2 linked regions of the Tistrella mobilis genome follow. The main gene of each other region encodes a partner of the protein of the gene in region 2 in a complex. Links are inferred from orthologs where the notes say so. Each region holds a gene or a part of one and is shown on either strand. Other genes may lie near its edges.

Region 1 (2,896 bases), on a different replicon or contig from region 2:
AGGCGAAGATCCGCCATCTGAAGGCGGTGCATTCCTATGCCGGCTATTACGACAAGGCCTTCGGCGACCGCGAGCCGCTGACCGATGCCCAGCGCGCCGCCACCCCGGATGTCGTGCACCCGGTGGTCCGCACCCATCCCGAGACCGGCCGGCTGTCGCTCTATGTGGGCGAGGACATCGTGAAGGAGATCCTGGACCTGCCGGCGGAAGAGGCGGCGGCCCTGCTGGCCACGCTCAACGCCCACGCGATTTCCGATGAATTCGTCTATCGCCACAAATGGCAGGAAGGCGATCTGCTGATCTGGGACAACCGCTGCACCATGCACAAGGCCACCCCCTATGACGACGTGAAGTACCGGCGCATCATGCACCGCACCACGATCAAGGGGACCGACCGGCCGGTCTGACCGGCAGGGCCCACCCGTCGTAACAGGCGCCCGGCATGCCGCCCCGTCCCCCCGGACGGGGCGGCATCTTCGTCTCTGCCCGTCTGTGACAATTGCCTCCATTTTAGGCGCCTGATCATTCAATGAGCGTGCACCATGCTGCACCGCCAGAGCAGACCAGGGTTTTTCCGGTGAGTTTTCCGTGACTTCCCAAACTGGCGCGAAGTTTGCCTAAAGGGGCGATGGCCGCGTCCGGGCCTCTCCGGCCCGCCGATGAAGACCGAACTTCGACCGCTTCGCAGTCATGCAGTTCCTCGAGGACCAGGGGATAGTAATGAAGCACCTGAAAACCCTACTCGCTGCGGCGCCCGCCCTCGCCTTGTCGGCGCTGCCGGCCTGGGCGCAGGATGCGGCACCCGCAGCCGCGGAGGCGGCCACAGAGGCCGCCGTGACGATGGACAAGGGCGATACCGCCTGGATGATGGTCTCCACCATCCTGGTCCTCTTCATGATCCTGCCGGGTCTGGCGCTGTTCTATGGCGGTCTGGTGCGCGCCAAGAACATGCTCTCGGTGCTGATGCAGTGCACCATGATCACCGGCGTGGTGATCATCGTCTGGACGCTCTGGGGCTATTCGATGGCCTTCGGCGATGCCCCCAGCATGTTCTGGGGCGGGCTGGACAAGGCCTTCCTGGCCGGCGTCACCATGGACAGCGTCGCCGCCACCTTCACCGACGGCGTGGTGATCCCCGAATACGTGTTCATCTGCTTCCAGATGACCTTCGCCTGCATCACCCCGGCGCTGATCGTCGGCGCCTTCGCCGAGCGCATGCGCTTCACGGCGGTGGTGCTGTTCGTGATCCTGTGGGTCACCTTCGTCTACTTCCCGATCGCCCACATGGTGTGGGATTCCGACGGCATGCTCTTCGCCTGGGGCGCGCTGGATTTCGCCGGCGGCACGGTGGTGCACATCAATGCCGGCATCGCGGGCCTGGTGGGCTGCATCATGGTCGGCAAGCGCATCGGCCTTGGCCGTGACATGATGGCCCCGCATTCGATGACGCTGACCATGGTCGGCGCCGCGATCCTGTGGGTCGGCTGGTTCGGCTTCAACGCCGGTTCCAACCTGGAAGCCACCGGCGGCGCAGCACTTGCCATGATCAACACCTTCACCGCCACCGCCGGCGCCCTGGTCGCCTGGGTGGTGATCGAAAGCCTGGCCCGCGGCAAGGCTTCGATGCTGGGCGCCGCCTCGGGCATCGTCGCCGGCCTGGTCGCCGTCACCCCGGCCGCCGGCCTGATCGGCCCGGTGGGCGCGATCGTGCTCGGCATCATCGCCTCGGCGATCTGCTACTTCTTCGTGACGGTGGTGAAGAACAAGCTGGGCTATGACGACAGCCTGGACGTGTTCGGCGTGCACGGCATCGGCGGCATCGTCGGTGCGGTCGGCACCGGCGTGTTCACCAGCGCGTCGCTGGGTGGCATCGGCTATGCCGACGGCGTGACCATGGCCGACCAGGTCTGGACCCAGATCCTGGCCGTGCTGGTCACCATCGCCTGGTCGGGCATCGGCAGCCTGATCCTGTACAAGATCGTCGACCTGCTCGTCGGCCTGCGGGTCAGCAAGGAATCCGAGACCGAGGGCCTGGACCTGTCCAGCCACGGCGAAGCCGCCTATCACAACTGAGGCCGGTTTCGTCCGGCAAGACGAATACCCCGACAATCCCCGCCATCCATCCGGATGGCGGGGATTTTTCGTTCCGTCAATGACATGGGCGGCCGGTATCCACGCGATCCTCCATCGCGTTCTGCGTGAACAATATCCGTTCTTAATTGCAAATTGCGTTTGTATTTATATCCGATAAGATGATGATCTTCGTCGCTTCCGGCATTCGAGGACATCCATGCAGCTCGGCGCCTTCCTGATGCCCGCGCATCCTGCGTCGCGATCACTCCGCGACGGCCATTTCCACGATCTTGACACGCTGGAGTATCTGGATCGGATCGGCTTCGCCGAGGCCTGGATCGGCGAGCACTACATGATGCCGGCCGAGCCCTGCCCGTCACCGGATCTGCTGATCGCCCAGGCCTTCCTGCGGACACGGCACATCCGCCTGGCCCCCGGCGCGTTCATGCTGCCGTTCCACCATCCGGCGGAACTCGCCCACCGGATCTGCATGCTGGACCATATCTCGGACGGTCGGCTGATGATCGGCATCGGGGCCAGCGGTACGGTCCTGGACCTTGAAATGTTCGACATCGACCATCGCGCCGGCGTGCACCGCGAGATGACCGCGGAATCGATCGAGATCATGACCCGGTTCTGGGAAAGCGAGGGCCCGTTCGAATATCGCGGCCGCTTCTGGACCGTGCGTCGGCCGGCAGATCAGCCGGAGAAGGCCACCGGCTATCACCTGAAGCCGCTGCAGAAGCCCTACCCGCCCATCGGGGTGACGGGGCTGTCGGCATCCTCGCCCACTCTCAGGCTGGCGGGTGAAAACGGCTGGCTG
Region 2 (3,005 bases):
CCCAGATTGAAGCCCTGCCCCGCGATCGGATGGATGGCATGGGCGGCATCGCCCACCAGCGCCAGACGCCGGTCGACGAAGCGCCGCGCCAGCGTCAACGCCAGCGGATAGGCGAAGCGCGGGCCTTCCAGCCGGAGCTGCCCCAGGAAATCGCCAAAGCGGATACGCAGTTCCTCCAGATACCGCACATCGTCCAGGACCTGGATCCGGGCCGCATCTTCGTGCCGCTCGGTCCAGACGATCGATGAGCGGTTGCCGGCCAGCGGCAGGATGGCGAAGGGGCCAGGGGTGAGGAAGCGTTCATGCGCCACACCCTCGTGCGGGTATTCATGGGCCACCGTGCAGACCAGCCCGGTCTGCCCATAGCCCCATTCGGTCACCGCGATCCCGGCCTCGTCACGCAGGCGTGACCGGCGGCCATCGGCCGCCACCACCAGCGGTGCACGCAAAACCCGGCCATCGGCCAGGGTGACGGTCGCCCGCGCGCCCTGCCGGTCCACCGCGACCACGCCTGCCGGGGCCACCACGGTCAGCCGATCGGCAAGTGCCGCGGCACGCTGCGCCAGGGCAGCTCGCATGTGGCGGTTCTCGACCAGCCAGCCCAGCGGTTCTTCCCCCACCTGGGCATGGTCGAAATGCAGATGCATCAGGCTGGGGCCGTCGGTGACCCGGATGTGCTCGATCGCGCCGGTCTCCGTCACCAACGGCCAGACGCCGATCGCCGCCAGCACCTGCTTCGACCCATGGGCAATGGCACTGGCCCGGCCGTCGAAGCCGCAATCGAGCTGTGCCGTAGGATCCTCACGATCGACGATGATCACATCGAGCCCGGCCGCGGCAGCCGCAACGCCCAGCGTCATGCCGACCAGCCCGCCGCCCACGATCACCAGGTCGCCCGCCGTCATCTGCCCCGTGATCATCTCCATAGGCCTCCGCTCCGTCACGCCTGCTCGGTCACGCCGGGCCGCTTTGCCCGGCCCCGACGCGCAAGATCGGCCCGCCGGTTCCGAAAGTCCAGCCATGGCCGGCAATTCATGGCGTGACCAGGAATTGCCCATCGCTGGATAATCTGCACAAAAAACAGACAAAATCATCTGCCATCGCCCCATCCGGGCCGGGCCGCCCCGGGTGAATTGCCCGTCCATCGTGCATTGCAGGGCAGAATCCCGCCGGTGACACGAAATTGGCACGGGTCTTGAAGTGTCCCGTCCGGACCGCCGGCGCCCAGGGCGCCGGCCGCCAGAACATCGAGGCTGCGGGGGAAAGGAACAGGGCGCCATGAAGCTGATCTCTGCGATCATCAAGCCCTTCAAGCTGCAAGCCGTTCGCGAGGCGCTGACCGATCTGGGCATCCAGGGCCTGACCGTCACCGAGGTGAAGGGTTACGGCCGGCAGAAGGGCCAGACCGAAATCTATCGCGGCGCGGAGTACGAAGTGAATTTCGTGCCCAAGCTGAAGATCGAGATCGCCCTCAACGACGATCTGCTGGAAGCAGCGATCGAAGCGATCCAGACCAATGCCCAGACCGGCAAGATCGGCGACGGCAAAATCTTCGTGTTCGACCTCGAACGTGTGGTGCGCATCCGCACGGGCGAAACCGACAAGGACGCTCTCTGAGCCAACTGGGAAGGAGACCCACCAGAGATGGCGCTGACGGCCACCAACTTCCGGCGTGCCGCCCTTGCGGCGATCGCTCTCACCCTCGTCGCGGCACCGGCGCGGGCCGAAGTCGACCCCGAGGTTCAGTATATCCTCAACACCTTCTCGTTCATCATCAACGGCGCCCTGGTCATGTGGATGGCCGCGGGCTTCGCGATGCTCGAATCCGGCCTGGCCCGGACCAAGAACGTCGCCACCATCCTGCTCAAGAACATCTCGCTCTTCGCCGTGGCCGGCATCACCTTCTACCTCGTCGGCTACAACCTGATGTACATGAACGTCGACGGCGGCTGGATCGGCAGCCTGGCCATCTGGTCGCAGAGCGACGCTACGGGCGACGCGATCGTCTACGAGGCCGGCACCTACGCCTCGGCGTCGGACTGGTTCTTCCAGATGGTCTTCGTGGCCACCGCAGCCTCGGTGGTGTCGGGCACGGTTGCGGAACGCAGCAAGCTCTGGTCGTTCCTGCTCTTCGTCGTGCTGCTCACCACCATCAGCTATCCGATCACCGGCTCCTGGGTCTGGGGCGGCGGCTGGCTGTCGGAAATGGGCTTCGTCGATTTTGCCGGCTCCACCCTGGTGCATTCCGTCGGCGGCTGGGCCGCGCTCGTCGGTGCCATCATCATCGGCCCGCGCATCGGCAAGTACAGCCGTGACGGCCGCGTGAACCCGATGCCCGGCTCCAACCTGGCGCTCGCCACCCTCGGCACCTTCGTTCTCTGGCTCGGCTGGTTCGGCTTCAACGGCGGCTCGATGCTGGCGCTGGGTACCGGTGCCGACGCCACCGGCATGGCCAATGTCGTGGCGAACACCAGCATGGCAGCTGCCGGCGGCATCGTCGCCGCGATGATCCTCTCGCAGCTGCTCTACAAGAAGGTCGACCTCACTCTGGCGCTGAACGGCGCCCTCGCCGGCCTGGTCTCGATCACGGCCGGTCCCGACACCCCCTCCATCGGCGGGGCGATTCTGATCGGCGCGGTCGGCGGTGTGCTCGCCAGCCTGACGGTGCCGCTGCTCGACAAGCTGAAGATCGACGACGTGGTCGGTGCCATTCCGGTGCACCTCGTCGGCGGCATCTGGGGCACGATCGCCGTGCCGATCACCAACGCGGACGCCAGTTTCGGCACCCAGATCGTCGGCATCATCGCGATCGGCGCCTTCACTGCGGTGTTCTCGGCCGTCGCCTGGCTGCTGATCAAGTTCACCGTCGGTGTCCGGGTCTCGGAAGAGGTCGAGCATGGCGGCATGGACAAGGCAGAGCTGGGCCTCGAAGCCTACCCCGAGTTCGGCCGCGGGTCGCAGACCCTCTGACGCCACCGCCCACCGGAACAACCCGGCTGCCCCGG

The links. The genes of interacting proteins can lie anywhere in the genome.
Region 1: the proteins of P7L68_RS25760 (region 2) and P7L68_RS00120 are in contact, whole or in part, in a solved structure (PDB 2NS1), measured with the Escherichia coli proteins. The link is inferred for Tistrella mobilis from one-to-one orthologs.

What each region holds. Positions count from the first base shown.
Region 1 is NZ_CP121014.1:38,247-41,142, reverse strand. Bases 74-2,896 are described here. They hold P7L68_RS00120 (ammonium transporter), read left to right. Parts: upstream 74-720; coding sequence 721-2,073; downstream 2,074-2,896. Other genes in these bases: P7L68_RS00115 (LLM class flavin-dependent oxidoreductase), read left to right, coding at 2,291-2,896; P7L68_RS00125 (TauD/TfdA dioxygenase family protein), read left to right, coding at 74-407. Outside these bases: more of P7L68_RS00125, read left to right, coding at 1-73. UniProt on the Escherichia coli protein: Involved in the uptake of ammonium/ammonia (NH(4)(+)/NH(3)). Transport is electrogenic. Following sequestration of NH(4)(+) at the periplasmic face, NH(4)(+) is deprotonated and neutral NH(3) is transported into the cytoplasm.
Region 2 is NZ_CP121017.1:4,475,862-4,478,866, reverse strand. What follows is about bases 16-2,947. They hold P7L68_RS25760 (P-II family nitrogen regulator), read left to right. Parts: upstream 16-1,278; coding sequence 1,279-1,617; downstream 1,618-2,947. Other genes in these bases: amt (ammonium transporter), read left to right, coding at 1,645-2,947; P7L68_RS25765 (UbiH/UbiF/VisC/COQ6 family ubiquinone biosynthesis hydroxylase), read right to left, coding at 16-920. In the rest of the region: more of P7L68_RS25765, read right to left, coding at 1-15; more of amt, read left to right, coding at 2,948-2,970. UniProt on the Escherichia coli protein: Involved in the regulation of nitrogen metabolism. Regulates the activity of its targets by protein-protein interaction in response to the nitrogen status of the cell.